Regions from separate parts of the Bacillus sp. JJ722 genome, predicted to be linked through region 4. Evidence: riboswitches for the same ligand, from Rfam matches in the RefSeq annotation. Region 4 holds a riboswitch; each other region holds the start of a gene.

Region 1 (4,496 bases), on a different contig from region 4:
ATGAATATCATATACGCCAAGGCCAATTCCTTTATCATAAGATTTCAGTTGTGATGATTGAAGTAACTCACCGTGACTTCTAGAAGTTTCGATAGAAATAATATCGGCATCTAGTTTGCTAATAACATCTAGGAAATGATTGAAATCGCAATAACACATATGTGTATGGATTTGTGTTGTTGCTTCAACAGAAGATGTTGCTAATAAAAAGGATTGAACTCCCCAATCTAAATACTCTTGCCAACCTTCTTTTTTAAGAGGTAGACCCTCACGTAATGCAGGCTCATCAACTTGAATCATTTTTATATCATTCTTCTCTAGAATTTTAATTTCTTTTTTAAGAGCAAGTGCGATTTGAAAACATACTTCTTTTCTAGAAAGATCATCACGAACAAACGACCAATTTAGAATTGTAGCCGGACCTGTCAACATTCCTTTCATGGGCTTATTAGTTAAACTTTTAGCATATAGACTTTCCCTTAATGTCATTGGTTCACTAAATGCTACGTCACCGAATATAACAGGAGGTTTTACACAACGTGAGCCATATGATTGTACCCAACCATTTGAGCTAAAAGCAAAACCAGTTAGTTTTTCTCCAAAGTATTCAACCATGTCATTGCGTTCAAATTCACCATGTACGAGTACATCTAATCCGATTTCTTCCTGAATTGTAATCCATCTATCAATTTCGGATTCTATGAATTCATTATATTGAGTATCAGTCCATTCTCCATTTTTGAATTGACGACGTGCATTACGAACTTTCACTGATTGTGGGAAGCTACCAATTGTTGTAGTTGGGTAGTCTGGTAGTTTCCAATACTTTTGTTGAATTACTTTTCTTTGTTCGAAGCTTTCACTGCGTTTGAAATCTTGACAAGTAATGTTCTTAACAGCTGAATGAACATCTGATCTATTTCGAGCAGGGGCCATATTTAATATCTTTATATCTCTTCTATTTTGTTCGAAAGCTTCTGTAATACTGTTTGAATTATTTTCATAGCTAGTTTTCAATAGTTGTATTTCTTGTAATTTCTCATCTGCAAATGCTAGCGCATTCTTTAATGTTTCTTCAAATTTTGATTCGTTTTTTATGTTAATTGGAACATGTAATAAACTACAAGAAGGCTGAATCCATACTCTATCTGTGTCAACTATATTCAAAATAGCATCTATGGTGTCTTTTTTCTTATTTAAATCAGCCTTCCAAATATTTCGTCCATCTATGATGCCTAGACCTAGTACTTTGTTTACTGGGAAACCAAATGTTTGGATATGTTTTATGTTTTGATTTAATCCATGAGCGAAATCTAATCCGATTCCTTGTACTGGTAATGATACGATTGATTCATAGTCATCTACTGCATCAAAATATGTTTGAAGCATTTTATTTAAAGAAGGAGCAGCTTCATGTAATTGTTCATATATATATTGAACGGTTTTCCATTCACTATTTGTAATAGATGTTACAAGAATTGGTTCATCGATTTGTACCCATTCGACACCTTCGTCTTGTAATTCTTTAAGAACTTGCTGATATAAGGGAATAAGTTGTAATAGGATACTTGGAATTTGGTTTTCATCATATCCTTTAGAAAGCTTTAGGAATGTATAGGGACCTACTATTACAGGCTTTCCTTTCACTCCAATCATTTCTTTCGCTTTTCGATAGGCCTTTAATGGCTTATTCTCAACTAGTTGAAATGTTGGGTTATTTAATTCTGGAATAATATAATGGTAATTCGTATTGAACCACTTTGTCATTTCAGAGGCAACAGCTGTATGATTACCTCTAGCCATTGAAAAATATTGAGATAATGGTATGTTACCGCTTATAGGGCCATAGCGATGTGGTACAAGACCAAACATTGTAGCAGTGTCAAGCATATGGTCGTAATAGCTAAAGTCATTTATTGGAATGAAATCAATTCCTTGTTCGATTTGTTTTTGAAGATTGGATAACAATACATTCTCTGTTAATTGTTCAAAGCTTTGTTCATCAATTTTTCCAGCCCAATATTGTTCTAGAGCTTTTTTCCATTCTCTATTTTCTCCAATACGCGGATAACCTAAATTACTTGTTTTCAAAATATTCATCTCCCTGTTTTTCAAATACATAAAAATAAAAAGGCACCTCTAACTTACCCCTAGAAAAAAGTTAGAAATGCCCATATGTATGCACAGGTTTATTCATTCTAACACCTCCCTATCTTCCGTAGGTAAAAAACAGTGTTGTTGGATTAGGCAGGTCTCCTGACTTAAGGATCATCATTAGTCACAATCTTCCCAATCGATATCGATCAGTGATATACATGTGCTAACTACTCTAATACAGTGGCGGGACCGCGTTGGATTTACACCAAACTTCCCTTTTAATTCTTAATACATATTAAGAAACCTATTCCCACAAATATTTATTTTTTGATAATTCTAAATAAACATACCGAATGATAACACTTTTACTGCTGAGCGTCAAACAAAAACAAAAAGAGAACAAAGATTACTGAAAAAACAGTATAGGTTATAAATATATGGACTAAAGAAAAGCTGACGAAAAGTAAACTTATTAATACTTATCGTCAGCTTTCTAACTATGAGCTTAATTCTGCTGTGGTCCTTTTCGTACTTTTTGAAAACGAAAGCCCTAAAGAAGGGATGCTTGCTAATGCTGTGAATAATGCAGCTATGAAATATACGATAAAGAGTGAAGTGCCTTGCATTATTACACCTGAAAAAGCATTTCCAATTAGCATCGCAGCTAACATGATTGGTGTAATAATACCATTTGTTCGACTAATAAATGCTTCATCAACGTACGTAATCATCAATGTACTAAGTTTGATTTGTATAAAAGCTACAAAGAATGAGCTTAAAAAAGTTAGCGATGCTGTTAAAACAAACCATGTTGACCATACTTCTAAGATTGTTGAGATGGACATGAATATGAGCGTGAATACAAAAGCAGCTCTTCCACTGATGCGTTCAGCGATAATCGCGGCAATAATCCCTCCTATAAACATTCCTAAACCGGCAATGGAAGTTAGCCATTGTAAGGCTTCTTTCGGTAAATCTAATCGATCTGTTACAAGAAACACTTCAAGTGGTTGTATAAGACCACCCGCTATTCCGATGAAGAAAAAGATGTAGCAAATTCTCCGTAAATTATTGCTGCTCCAAACATACTTAAAACCTTCTTTAATTTCTAACAAAACAGTTGAATTCTTATCGGGTACAAAGGAAGCATCTTTCGGTAAGAACAACGTAATAAGTGTTGATAAACCAAAGGTGATTATTAATAGATAAAGTGATGGCAAAATGCCAAATTGTGTATAAACGGTCGTTCCAATTATTGGTCCAATTATGACAAATATGGAACCCAAACTTTGTGATAAACCTAGTGCTACGCTAACTTGTTCTTCAGGTATATGTCTTTTGAAGATTTTTGAAGAAGAAGGTTGTGAAAACTGAGAAACAATAGCTGACACGAATGTAGCGAAGAAAATAGCTTGCCAAAACCCAAGTGAAACCGAAGTGATAATAAGCAGAATGGAAGCAATACTTAATAGTCCACCGCTAATAATGGTCTTCTTCGGATTCCAACGGTCAGCTAATGTTCCTCCTATAAATGAGAATAAAAACATTGGCAGAAATTCGATGACGGTTATTGCAGAAATAGCAACAGGATTTTGGTTTGTTTTTTCGATAACGAAATATAATATTGCCATATTTCGAATCCATATACTCATTTGATCTAGTAAATCGGAGCTTAAAATGATAAGAAAGATTCGATTTCTTATTAAGTCTTTCATTTACTCATGTCTCCTTTATTAGTAGTCTGAACGTTCGGTCTACAAAAGTGTAAAAAACAACCTGAACGTTCGGTTTATAAAATGTGTGAAAATTTTAGGTCAGAACATTCTCCGACCTATGTTTAAGAATTATCGTTTAGCTATTCCAGTTAATATAAGATCTATACTTTTACGATATAGTGCTTTCAATTGATCAAAATCCATTTCATAATACGCAACACCTAAGCCATTATGAAGAGCAAAAAGCATATACATAAGCTCCCGTGGATTTTCGTCAATAAATTCACCAGTTTTCATTCCATCCATGATGATTTTTTCATATGATTCATAATATTGATTTCGAATAATATTTAATAATTCAGATGTAGCTTCTTCATCTACAACTTCACTCGTACCATATTCTTCCATAGCTTTAAAAATTGGGTTTTGAAAATCTTTAACATAGTGCTCGGCAATAGCATATAGCTTCTCGATATTTGTTTTGCAAGTTACTTCTATTTTGTTCCATTCTTCTTTCCATTCATTTGCAGTTGTTTCTATAATAAACATAAAGAGTTTTTCTTTACTCTTAAAGTGGTAATAAATGCTGCCTTTACTACTTCCTGATGCGATTGTAATATCTTCCATCGAAGTCGCTGCATAGCCTTTTTGAGAAAATAATTCTTCAGCTATTTTGGCAATTTT
Region 2 (4,496 bases), on a different contig from region 4:
TGCGATGAACCGATTTCTGCACTTGATGTTTCAATTCAAGCACAAGTTGTTAATTTATTGAAAAATTTACAGAAGGAAATGGGCTTAACCTATTTGTTTGTGGCTCATGATTTATCAATGGTTAAGTATATATCTGATCGTATTCTCGTCATGTATTTAGGGAAAATGATGGAGTTAGCTGATAGTGAAACATTGTGTAATAACCCGCTACATCCTTATACACAAGCGTTACTATCTGCTGTACCAATTCCTGATCCTACATTGAAAAGAGAAAGAATTATATTAAAAGGTGATGTGCCAAGCCCAATTTTCCCGCCAAGTGGTTGTGTTTTCCGTACACGATGCCCTAAAGCGATGGATATATGCGCTTCCGTTGTTCCAGAATGGGTAGAACATAAGCCAGGGCATATGGTAGCTTGTCATTTATATTAAGAATGTTAGAAAGATGAAAGAATAAAATAAGAATAGAAAATGCACTTCATAACAAACCGATTGAAGTGCATTTTTATATATAAGAATTTTTGTTAATACAATGATACAATAGTAAAGAAGATTTAGAAAAAGGAGTGTTCATATGAGCGATTTTCAACACAATTTAGAGAAATACGCTGAACTTGCTGTTAAAGTAGGTGTTAATATTCAAAAAGGTCAAACGTTAGTTATTAACACTATGCTAGAGGGTGCAGAGCTTGTTCGCTTAATTACCAAGAAAGCGTACGAAGCAGGTGCGTATAATGTAATTGTTAACTTTAGCGATGATACAATTAATCGGTTGAAATATGAGAATGCTGACGATGAAGTGTTTAAAACATTTCCAAAGCATCGTGCAAATGAGCAAAACGAATTAGCTGAACAAGGTGCAGCTTATTTATCTGTTATTTCATCGTCACCAGACTTACTTAAAGGAATTGACCCGAATCGTATTGCCAATAATCAAAAAGCTACAGGTCAAGCATTAAGTAAATTTCGTTCTATTGTACAGAGTGATAAGACTGCATGGAGCATTGTAGCCGTACCTTCACAAGCTTGGGCTAATATGGTATTTCCTGATGCACCAGAATCAGAAAGAGTGGCTATGTTATGGGATGCAATCTTTAAAGCGACTCGCATTGATCAAGAAGATCCTGTTGTAGCATGGCAACAACATAATGATAACCTTCACACAAAAGTTGATTACTTAAATCAAAAGCATTACAAGAAGCTTCATTATAAAGCACCAGGAACAGATTTGACGGTTGAACTTCCAGAGAAGCATATTTGGTGTGGGGCAAGTAGTGTGAGTGAAGCAGGTATTGACTTTATGGCGAATATGCCTACAGAAGAAGTATTCTCAATGCCTTTAAAAACAGGGGTAGATGGAGTAGTTTCTAGTACGAAGCCATTAAGCTATGGTGGAAATATTATTGATAAATTCACAATTACTTTCGAAAATGGTCGCATTATTGATGCGAAAGCTGAAGTGGGCGAAGAAATTTTGAAAAATTTAGTTGAAACGGATGAAGGATCACATTATTTGGGAGAAGTAGCGTTGGTGCCACATCGTTCGCCAATCTCTGAATCAAATATTTTATATTATAATACTCTATTTGATGAAAATGCATCTAATCATTTAGCGATTGGAAGCGCGTATGCCTTTAATTTAGAAGGCGGAAAAACAATGACGCGTGAAGAATTAAATGAAAATGGTGCGAATGATAGTATAACACATGTTGATTTCATGATTGGTTCAGATCAAATGGACATTGATGGAATAACAGATGAAGGCGTAGCAGAGCCGATTTTCCGTAAAGGAAATTGGGCATTTTAACATTATTTCATTTCGTTTAACGTCAATTGCATGACATTTTGCTTCTTGTACAGTAAAATGAGGAAGAATTGAGAACAAATAATTACATATTTCTTAAAGAGTGCCTTTTAGGATAATAGGGAAACTGGTGAAAGTCCAGTACAGCCCCCGCTACTGTAATCACTAATTTATTGTGTAAGCCACTGAATTTATTTTGGGAAGGCTTACATGACTGATGGTGCGAAGTCAGGAAACCTGCTTTTTAAGAGTGATTGTGTTTTTCTATAAGAGAGAAGTGTATGATGATTTCTTGGTTACTTTTCTAGAAAAACATTCCACGCTTATATTTCGGAGGGGAATGTAGGTCAAGACTTGTCATACTATTCAGTGATACCTTGGCCTTTATGGTCAAGGTTTTTTTATGCTTACTGGATGGAATAGGGAGGATGTAGAAATGGAAAAACAAGAGCAAACATCAGGGAAGATTTTGGTTTACACGGGAAATGGTAAAGGGAAGACTACTGCCGCGTTTGGATTAGCAGCGCGAGCGTTAGGAAGAGATATGAAAGTTGTTATTTTGCAATTTATCAAATCTCCAGAACGTACATATGGTGAACAAATTTCATTAGAAAAATTAGGTGCTGAAGTAGCTCAATTAGGGATTGGTTTTACTTGGTTGAAAACGCCTGATGAACATCGTACTGCTTTAAAAAAAGCTTGGGTAACGGCTAAAGAAAAGCTAACAAGCGGCGAATATGATGTGGTGATTTTCGATGAGCTGAACAATGCGTTAAGTATTGATTCTTTCCCAATCGATGATGTGCTACCTTTGGCTGATGTAATAGAGACATTAAAGAACAAACCAGTAAATACTCATGTTGTCATTACTGGTAGAGATGCAAAACCAGAAATAAAAGAGATTGCTGATTTAGTATCGATTATTGAGGAAGAGAAGCATTACTACCAAGATGGGGTAGATGCAATCTATGGCATTGAATATTAATTAGTAAGTGTAACTACTTGAATCATTCAATAGTTTTTACTTAATAAAAATAGCAGAAATGATGGAGGCAGAAAAATGGTTAATCGATTTACGAAAAGTCTTAGTTTGCTAGCGCTATTATTCTTATTGACGTTTAGCGTATTAACAGGATGTGGCACATCTGAGGAGCCTGAGAAAGAAGAAACAAAAACAGAACAAGGTGATGCGAAGCAAGAAGCATTTCCAGTAACGATTAAAGATAGTACAGGAAAAGATATTACAATAGAAAAGAAACCTGAAACTATTGTTTCATTGTTACCAAGCTTTACAGAGATTCTTTTTGCATTAGGTTTAGATGAAGAAATTGTTGGTGTGTCAGATTTCGATAATTATCCAGAAGCAGCTACGAAGAAAGAAAAAGTAGGTGCTCAAGATCTTAATTTAGAGAAAATCTTGGCTCTTAAACCTGACGTAGCATTCTTGCAAGAATATCATTTGCAAAACCATGCAAATGCAGTTAAGCAATTAGAAGATGCGGGCATTACCGTTATTGTACCTGAAGGAACTCAAGCATCTTTTGAGGAAGCGTATGATGTTATGCGTTTAATCGGAAAAGCAACAGGAAAAGAAAAAGAAGCAGATAAAATCATTGCTGATATGGAAGAAAAAGTAGCAGCCATTAAAGAACAATCTAAGAATGTTAAAGAAAAGAAAAAAGTATGGGTAGAAGTTTCGCCACAACCTGACATTTTTACAACAGGAAAAAATACATTCATGAATGAAATGCTTGAAATGATTGGTGCTGAAAACGTAGCAGCCGCTCAAGATGGCTGGGTTAAAATGAGTGAAGAGGAAGCGATTAAGTTAAATCCAGATGTTATTATTACAACGTACGGAGACTCTGCTAAAAATCCTGCTGAACAAGTGCTAAATCGAAAAGGTTGGGCAGAAGTAAATGCAGTGAAGAACAAACAAGTATTTGATGTGAACAGCGATGCTACAACAAGACCAGGTCCACGCTTAGTAGACGGAGTTGAAGAACTTGCGAAAACTATTTACCCAGATGTTTATAAATAAAAAAATTGTTTGGTTAACAATATTTACCCTTCTATTTGTTGTAGTATCAATGATAGCGGGTGTGTTTGTTGGGGCGGTTTCTATAACCGTCCCTGACATTTTAAAAATCATTGCAGGTAAGTTACTTGGAATGTCTTTTTATGATGGTGAGAAAACGACTGAATTAATTATTTGGGAAATTCGTTTTTCAAGAGTGGTTTTAGCCTTTCTAGTAGGGGCATCTTTATCACTTGCTGGGGCGGCGTTTCAAGGTTTGTTACGAAATACACTTGCTGATCCATATACGATTGGTGTATCTTCAGGTGCAACACTTGGAGCGGTTTTAGTAATGTTCTTTCAAATTCCGGCTACATTCATTGCTGGGTATACACAACCAATAGTTGCTATATTGTTTGGTCTAGGAACGCTTATTATCGTCTTAATCATAACCAACTTTGCATCAGGAAAGCTCTCGAATGAAACGATTATACTCGCTGGTATTATTTTGTCTTCTTTCATGAGTGCAATTGTTTCGTTGTTAATTGCTCTAACACCTAGAGAAGACATAAGCAACATTCTTTATTGGACGATGGGAAGTGTCGCTATGAGAGGCTGGGGGCATGTGCAACTAATTTTGCCGTTTTTCATAGTAGGTGCAGCGATTATTCTTAT
Region 3 (4,496 bases), on a different contig from region 4:
CTAGAAAAGCATTAATTGGTCCGTATGTTCCGAAAATACCCATGAAAGCATATGCCTTTAATAAAAGATTAATCCATGATGGCAAAATAATAAGTAATAACCATAACTGCTTATGCTTTGTTTTTGTTAATAAATATGCTGTTGGATAGGCCACTAATAAAGCAAAACCAGTGATTAAGAAAGCATACCAAAATGAACTAAGCGTCATTTTCAAATAAACAGGTGTAAAGAATTTCTGATAATTAGCAAGTGTAAATCCACCTTCTATATCAATAAACGAGAAGTACAACACTAAAACAATCGGCGCAATTACAAACAATAACATCCATGCGTAATATGGAATCGCATATAATATTCGATTACTCTTCATGGTCTGCCTCTTCGTATGCCTCGATACGTGCATCAAACTCTTCTTCTGTTTCACCTGGAGCCATTACATGAATTGCTTCTGGCTCGAAAAATAAGCCGATTTCTTCACCTACTGTAGCCTTCTTCGTTGAATGGACAAGCCACTCATTACCATCGCTGTCATAACAAGAAATTTCATAGTGAACGCCACGGAATAATTGTGTATCTACTTTCACTTGAATTTTTCCTTTTTCAGGTGTCGTAATTTCTAAATCTTCTGGTCGGATTACGATTTCAATCGCTTTATTTGGACTTAATCCTCCATCCACGCATTCAAAGCGCTTGCCAGTAAATTCAACTAAATAATCTTCAATCATTCGCCCTTCAACGATATTCGATTCACCAATAAAGTCAGCAACAAAGCGGTTAATTGGCTCATCATAAATATCTAATGGTGTACCACTTTGTTCAATATTACCACTATTTAGAACGAAGATTTCATCACTCATCGCTAACGCTTCTTCTTGGTCGTGGGTAACGAAGATAAACGTAATCCCTAATCTACGTTGTAATTCTCGAAGCTCATATTGCATTTCCGTACGCAGCTTCAAATCTAGTGCAGATAGTGGTTCATCTAGTAAAATTACTTCTGGTTCATTAACAATCGCTCTAGCAATTGCCACACGTTGTCGTTGACCACCTGACATCTCACTGATTTCTCGATTCTCATAACCAGCAAGGTTTACGAAGCGAAGTGCTTCTTTTACCTTTTGGTCGATCGCGCTATTATTCATTTTCTTAATTCGTAAGCCAAATGCAACATTTTCATAAACATTTAAATGTGGAAACAGTGCATAATCTTGGAATACTGTATTTACTTGGCGTTTATTCGCAGGAATATTGTTCACCAGTTTACCATTAATATAAATATCTCCCTCAGACGGGCTCATAAATCCAGCAATTAATCGCAGAATGGTTGTCTTTCCACAGCCCGAAGGTCCAAGTAGCGTATAAAACTTCCCTCTTTCAATTTCAAAACTAACATTGTTCAATACAGGTGGGTCATCATCAAATTGCTTTGTTACGCCCTCAAAGCGAATAATAGTTTGTTCTGTCATGTCTGTCTCCTTTATCATTATTCCCCATTAATGTAGGTTTTTCTATAAATAAGAATCTGTTGCTACAAGTATCAATTGCGATTTCCCAGTATATTCATTTACAATTTGATGCTCATCTGAAGCTCCAAAGTAAATCGCCTCTCCTGCTTTAGCATAGTATTCTCTTTTTCCTAAGTTTACTTTTATCTTACCTTCTAAGACGTAGCCAAACGTTTCAGAAAGGGATGGCTCAAATACTTTAAATTCACCTTTTTCTTCAAAAGTGAGAATAATCGGCTCCATTTCTTTCTCATTAGACTCTGGCACAAGCCATTGAATATGATATCCTCTCTCTTCATCTTCAAAGCATGTTTGATCTTCTTCACCATAGACCACCTTTTGAATATGATCTTCTTCATTAAAGAACTCCTTTGGTGAACAACCTAATACTTCAATAATATTGAAAAATGTCTCTATGGACGGTGAACTTAAATCTCGTTCCAACTGGGAAATATAACCTTTACTTAAATCTGTACGCTCACCTAATTCTTCCTGCGTAAGACCTTTTTTCAGTCGTAAATTTTTTATTTTCCTACCGATTTGCATGATTGTATAACCTCAATCGTGTTTAAAGTTAGTAAACTTCCAGTAACTATTGTTTACTATTACATTACTTTAAGTTTACTTTTACCACTAGATATTATACAAGATTTATCAAAAACTGCAATAGAAAAATCTCAATTTGTTTAATATATTTTTTGGTAATAATGATCCTTATTATTTAAATATTTTTTTGATAAAATGCAGATGTATTATGTTTGTTAAAAGCTAATAGATATGGTAGTATTAAACACAACATTTAGTATTTACCAAACAAAACAAAACTATATATTGTGTTTAAAAGTGGTGTCCTATTTTAGGACTTAATAGGGAATTCGGTGAGAATCCGGAGCTGTTCCCGCAACTGTAATTGCTGACGATAGAATGAAACCACTATATAGAGAAGATGATTGTTGATCTTCATATATGGGAAGGCATTCGTGTAGGATGAAGCATAGCCAGGAGACCTGCCACCTTTAACTAATTGTTTCTTTCTTCGGGGATTGAGAGTTGAAACGACTTTTTATAAAGGAATTCTCCTTATATATTTGTATGTCGTTTTAAATCCGCTCCTATAGGTAGCGGATTTTTTTATGCTCTTATTCTAAGTATTAATAATTGAATGAAAAAGGAGAACAGATGAAATGATTGAATTAGAAAAAAACGAAACATACGAAAATATTTACAATGAACTACGACAATTACGTACAGCATTTCCTAAGCTTCCTATTCACCTTCTTGAAGAGAAGCTAGAACCATTAGTAAAGCATTACAATGATGAGCCAACAATCTATCAACAAATTATTCTAGAAGCTCTTTCTTATGTTTCAACAGAAGAACCTGAATGGAGCAATGCGGCTTCACGTTTGTATATACAAACACTCTACAAAGAAGCTAGCATCAATCGAAATTACGATGCAAAGCAACGATACGGCTCTCTCTTTGAGCTACTCAAGCTTTTAACAGAAAAGAATATTTATCATAAAAGTTTATTAGAGAGCTATACGCCACAAGAAATTGAAGAAATCAGTTTTTATATCATCCCTGATCGCGATTATTTATTCACTTACATTGGTATTAAAATGCTAGCTGATCGCTATTTGGCAAGAAGTCATCAAGGACTAGTATTCGAACTGCCACAAGAACGTTTTATCATCATTGCTATGACCTTAATGAAGGATGAGCCTCAAGAAAAACGTTTGCACTATATTCAAGAAGCCTATTGGGCAATGAGCAGTCTTTATATGACGACGGCTACTCCAACGCTATCAAATGCTGGAAAAACATGGGGACAACTATCTAGCTGCTTCATTGAAACAGTGGACGATAGCCTAGAATCAATCTATGACAGCAACACAGATATTGCTACCCTTTCAAAAAACGGAGGAGGCATTGGTGTGTATTTAGGCAAAATCCGTTGTCACGGAAGCGATATTAAAGGATTTAAAGGAGCTTCTTCAGGAGTTATCCCTTGGATGAAGCAACTAAATAATACAGCAGTGAGTGTAGATCAACTCGGACAACGGCAAGGGGCAATTAGTGCTTATCTAGATGTATGGCACAAAGATATCTTTGCCTTTTTAGATGTCAAATTGAACAACGGTGATGAGCGTATGCGTACACACGATTTATTTACAGGTGTGTGTATTCCCGATGTTTTCATGGAGCAAGTGGATGCACGAGGAGATTGGTATTTATTCGATCCACATGAAGTGCGCAAAGTAATGGGCTACTCATTAGAAGATTTTTATGATGAAGAAAAAGGGAGTGGTTCATTCCGCATTAAATATGAAGAATGCATCAACCACCCTACCCTCTCAAAAGAAAAAGTGGCGGCTATTGATATTATGAAGAGCATTATGAGAAGTCAATTAGAAACAGGCACACCATTTATGTTTTACCGAGATGAGGTTAATCGCAAGAACCCTAACTCTCATATAGGAATGATATACTGCAGTAATTTATGTACGGAAATAACACAAAATCAAAGTGCAACCCTTCGAATTGAAGAATATGTGAAAGACGGACATATTGTAACGGAGAAAATTCCTGGCGATTTCGTTGTATGTAATTTATCTTCCATTAATCTTGCGAAAGCAGTAACTGATGATGCACTAGAAAGACTTATCGCTATTCAACTACGTATGCTAGATAACGTCATCGATTTAAATACAATTCCTGTTCTTCAAGGAGCTTTAACAAATCAAAAATACAGATCAGTGGGAATGGGTACGTTTGGATGGCATCACTTACTCGCTTTAAAACAAATCAAATGGGAAAGCGATGAAGCAGTCACCTATGCAGATGCATTATATGAACAAATTGCTTTCTATACTATTCGTGAGAGTATGATGCTTGCGAAAGAAAAAGGACACTACCCGGGGTTTACTGGTTCTGAATGGGAAACAGGTGCTTATTTCACGAAAAGAGGGTATAACAATAATGACTCTG
Region 4 (4,496 bases):
ATTTGTAAGCTTGAGTATATATTATTTATGGATTTTATTATAGAAGGTAAAAATAGTAATAACTATTCATAGGTTTAAAAAATGAAATGTATCAAATACCCCATCAGAAAACAACTTAATGAGGGAGGTATATGACTTGGGTTTGGTACCTATCTAAAAAGTCTTTTACAGCTTTGATAGCTTTATTTGGTTGCTGCATCCAAACGTAAGCATGTATAGAACCTTCAACTATATGAACTTCATATTCATCTAGTAAACTGACAAAATAATGTAGACTACGCCTAATTTTTGAGTTTATCCACTCATCTTCACTAGGAAGTATAAGAACAGGGCATCTGACTCGTTTATAATATTCCTCGAAGGAGATATCCCAATATTTCTGTATATATTCATTTCTTCCGTGGTTTTTATAGAAATGCTCAAAACTCCCATCGGTTAATTCCTCAGCACAGCTTTCAAGGAAAATCTTGAAATGTTCATTCCAAAGTCCCTGTTTGATTAATGGTACCTTAAAGTCCTTAATAAAATCAGCTTTAGTTGGATATCTAGTAAGCTTTCGTTCTTTCAGTTGGTGGCGAAGTTTTCCCTTCTCTTCTTTGATAACTACTTCACTCCCATTAAATAATCCATATTCTCCAAACTCGTTATAAATTGCACCTTCACAGACTAATGATAAGACCATCTCTGGATGTGTTGCGGCAATGCTAAGCCCAACTTCTGCGCCTAGAGAACTCCCAACTATGTGGCATTTATCAATTCCGAGCTTATGTAATAATCGATACATGTCATTAGCAAAATCATCAATATGATAACCAGTCAATGGTCGATCCGATTTCCCATGCCCTCGTAAATCAGGTGCAATGATTCGATATTGCTTTTGAAGCAAAGGTATAACACCGTTCCACATTTGTAGTGTTCCACCGCTGAAATGAATGAGTAGAATAGCTGGTTTATTTTCATTTTCTATAGAATAACTAACATTAAGTTTTAAGCTATTTCCCAGATCAATTCTCTTTTCGGTTATCAACCTAACCAACTCCTAAAAATATTTTATCTAAAATATAACGTCTATTTTCTTAATATCTCACATTAAAAATCCATATTTTACTAATATTATAATCTAAAATATGCAGCAAAGTTATTTAAGAATATGAGAAAGAAAAAAATCAATACATAAGTATGATGAAAAATAAAGCTTGATATTCGTCTTTAGACTTTAATTAAGGATGCGATAGTTTTAAAAGACAAATGAAATCTAATATATCAAAAGTACTAATGGCTTTTCGGAATATTTACAATATTGTCGAAGTATGTTAAACTTTGCAATAATTGAATATAAATTGTATAAAAGTGCCTATTGAATTACGAATAGGATAATAGGGAAATCGGTGAGATTCCGATGCAGACCCGCTACTGTAAGTGTGGATGAAATTGTCATTATACCACTGGTCATCAAATGTTTTGATAAACCGGGAAGGGGACATGAGTAAAGTGAAACACAAAGCCAGGAGACCTGCTTTTATGCACTTTCCAAATTCTTCGGGGGGAGAGGATAAGGGGACAAAGACGTTTATTTGTGCGTTTTTTTGGCACGTATTTATGTTAATTTAGTATGTCTTTTTAAATTATTTGCTCTCTTTACTATGTAAAGAGGGCTTTTTTCATGTTTGGGTTTTAATAATTTTTATAGAAGAGAGGTGTTTTCGTGAAAAAGCTTAAAGGTTTACTAGTTATTATGCTAGTACTGTTTACGTTTTTTTCAGGATTACCTTTAAACATGCTGGTAGGGCATGCTGAAAATGTGCCGGCTGCAACAAATATAGAAAATGAAACAATAGTGAATGAAAAAGAGAGTAATGTTCTTAACCAGGATGTAACCGAGGTAGGAACCATTCCAATAGATATACGAATCGAAAGTTGGGATCACACGATTGTTCCTAATCAACAGATTCAAGTAAAGCCTTTTGATTTGACACATGTTGTCGGTGATAACACTGTTGGAAATTGGTATAAAAATCATAATGAACCATTAGCCATACATGCTATTATTCAAGCTCTTCAAGCAAAGGGAATTGACGTAACAAAAGAATCGGGTATCTACGTTAAACATGATGGCAATTATATAGCTTCCATTGAAAGTTTAGGTGAATTTGATAAAGGTCCTATGTCTGGTTGGATGTATCGAGTTAATGGCGAGCAGGTAGGATTAGGTGTGGGCGAACAAGTCATTAAAGCGAATGATCGAGTAGAATTATATTTTGTTGGTAATTATATGGAGTATGAATTTGGTAGTATTACAGCTTCTCAATCAAAAATTAAGGCTGGCGAACAAATAACATTTAATGTTACTGGGTTCAAAACAAGTTGGGAAGGGGACAGTCCATCTACCCCAATTGAAGATGTCAACATTACGATTAATGGTAAAGAATCCACATATATGACAGATCGTAACGGGCAAGTTACGGTCCCATTTAAAGAAGCAGGCAAGTATAGTATTTCGGCTGAAAAGAGAGATGAAGAAACTTACTACAACTTAATTCGTCCAATACCAATTGAGATTGAAGTGGAAGCCGTCAAAGTACTCGAAACGCCAAAACCAGAAGTACCTGATTTGGAAAAGCCAAATCCTGAACCTGTTGAAGCGATAGAAATCAAGAATCCGACAATGAGTGAAGCACTGATAAATACTCATAAATATATGCAAACAGATTCTCCAAATCCTGTTTTTTTTAAAGAATGGTATATTTTGAGTTTAGCAAGAGGTTCTAATAATGTGCCTCAGTCGTACTATGATACGTACTACAAAAATGTTGAAGAATATGTAAAGAATAAACAAGGTATTTTAACCAAAAATAACTACACAGAGTATTCACGTGCGATATTAGCATTAACAGCTATTGGAAAAGATCCTACTAATGTAGGAGGATACAATCTGTTAGAAAAGCTTTATAACTATGGCAATGTTATAAAACAAGGAATTAACGGAGGTATATTTGCATTAATAGCCTTAGATTCAAAGAAATATGAAATACCGGCAGAGAGTGAAACTGTCACTGTGACTAGGGATAAACTAGTTAAATTTATTTTAGAGAAACAATTAGCTGATGGTGGATTTGCTTTGTTTGGGGCGAAAGGCGATGCTGATATTACTAGTATGGCCATTCAAGCGCTATCATCTTATAAAGAAAAACAAAATGTGGAAGAAGCGATCAATAAAGCGGTCACATTTTTAAGTAATATTCAGCAAGAAAATGGTGGTTATGTAAGTTGGGGAACACCGAATGTTGAAAGTGCCGCTCAAGTACTGGTTGCATTAACTAGCATTGGAATAGATCCAAAAACTGACCCGCGATTTATTAAAGGTAATGGGAATTGGCTTCTATCGAATATTATGACTTTTTATGACAGTAAAGATGGAGCGTTTAAGCATACTTTAAATGGTACGAGTAATTCTATGGCAACAGAACAAGTATCGTATGCACTAGCTGCTTATGACCGTTTTTTAAATGGCAAGAACAAGTTATACGATATGACAGATGTTGTATCGAAACCAGAAACAAATCTTATAGAGATTCCATCTATTACTGAAACAATCAACAAAAATCATGAATGGATTTTAAAAAATCATAAACCAGTTTTTGGAAAAGAGTGGAATGCATTAAGTTTAGCTAGAAGCTCAAAGGGACTTGATCATCAGACATATCTAGATAAGTATTATCAAAGTGTGACAGAGACTGTCGTGAAGAATAAAGGTGTTTTATCAGGTAACTATACTGAATACTCACGTACAATTCTAGCTCTTACTGCATTGGGAAAAGATCCAACAAATGTAGGTGGATATAGTTTAGTAGAAAAACTATATGATTTTGAAAAAGTAAAAAGGCAAGGAATCAATGGTCCAATCTTTGCTTTACTAGCATTGGATGCAACAACAGGTATTAAACCAACTGAGCATACTACAGAATACAAACAAAAATTAATTGATTATATTGTTGGATTAGCCAAAAATAAAGGTGGATTTTCATTAAGTCCAGATAAAAATGCAGCAGCAGATGTTGATGTAACGGCAATGGCACTGCAAGCGTTGTCAAGTTATAACGAACAACCACAAGTAAAAGCTGAAATTGATAAAGCGTTGGATTTTTTATCAACTGCTCAAAATGCACAAGGTGGCTATGAAAGCTGGGGAACAGTAAATGTCGAAAGTGCGTCCCAAGTGTTAGTGGCATTAACAAGTCTAGGTATCGATCCAAGAACAGATACACGCTTTATTAAAGGGGGAAATTGGATATTATCCAATTTGTTTACTTTTTACATTCGTGAAGATGGTGCCTTTAAACATACATTGGATGGAAAAAGTAATTCCATGGCAACAGAGCAAGCTTCATATGCGTTAGTTGCTTATGATCGATTCTTAAATAAGAAGAATAAGATTTATGATATGTCTGATGTAAAAGTAGAAACACCTCAACCAGAACAACCTGTAAAAGTACCAA

What was found. Region 4 has a riboswitch for cobalamin ahead of V7014_RS20000 (Ig-like domain-containing protein). Riboswitches for the same ligand answer to the same signal wherever they lie in the genome.
Region 1: it holds a riboswitch for cobalamin, as region 4 does, so the genes downstream of both, metE (5-methyltetrahydropteroyltriglutamate--homocysteine S-methyltransferase) here and V7014_RS20000 (Ig-like domain-containing protein) in region 4, are expected to answer to the same signal.
Region 2: it holds a riboswitch for cobalamin, as region 4 does, so the genes downstream of both, V7014_RS05855 (cob(I)yrinic acid a,c-diamide adenosyltransferase) here and V7014_RS20000 (Ig-like domain-containing protein) in region 4, are expected to answer to the same signal.
Region 3: it holds a riboswitch for cobalamin, as region 4 does, so the genes downstream of both, V7014_RS19280 (ribonucleoside-diphosphate reductase subunit alpha) here and V7014_RS20000 (Ig-like domain-containing protein) in region 4, are expected to answer to the same signal.

The regions. Positions count from the first base shown of each region.
Region 1 is NZ_JBALMO010000049.1:1,918-6,413, reverse strand. It holds gene metE (5-methyltetrahydropteroyltriglutamate--homocysteine S-methyltransferase) at 1-2,100, opposite strand, end outside; cobalamin riboswitch at 2,230-2,420, opposite strand; gene V7014_RS08055 (MFS transporter) at 2,595-3,812, opposite strand; gene V7014_RS08050 (TetR/AcrR family transcriptional regulator) at 3,942-4,496, opposite strand, start outside.
Region 2 is NZ_JBALMO010000037.1:33,728-38,223, reverse strand. It holds gene V7014_RS05865 (ABC transporter ATP-binding protein) at 1-432, shown strand, start outside; gene V7014_RS05860 (aminopeptidase) at 575-1,807, shown strand; cobalamin riboswitch at 1,889-2,063, shown strand; gene V7014_RS05855 (cob(I)yrinic acid a,c-diamide adenosyltransferase) at 2,241-2,789, shown strand; gene V7014_RS05850 (ABC transporter substrate-binding protein) at 2,865-3,845, shown strand; gene V7014_RS05845 (FecCD family ABC transporter permease) at 3,832-4,496, shown strand, end outside.
Region 3 is NZ_JBALMO010000170.1:10,072-14,567, forward strand. It holds gene V7014_RS19265 (ABC transporter permease) at 1-370, opposite strand, end outside; gene V7014_RS19270 (ABC transporter ATP-binding protein) at 360-1,466, opposite strand; gene V7014_RS19275 (helix-turn-helix domain-containing protein) at 1,509-2,051, opposite strand; cobalamin riboswitch at 2,333-2,534, shown strand; gene V7014_RS19280 (ribonucleoside-diphosphate reductase subunit alpha) at 2,690-4,496, shown strand, end outside.
Region 4 is NZ_JBALMO010000185.1:20-4,515, forward strand. It holds gene V7014_RS19995 (alpha/beta fold hydrolase) at 116-1,027, opposite strand; cobalamin riboswitch at 1,332-1,535, shown strand; gene V7014_RS20000 (Ig-like domain-containing protein) at 1,706-4,496, shown strand, end outside.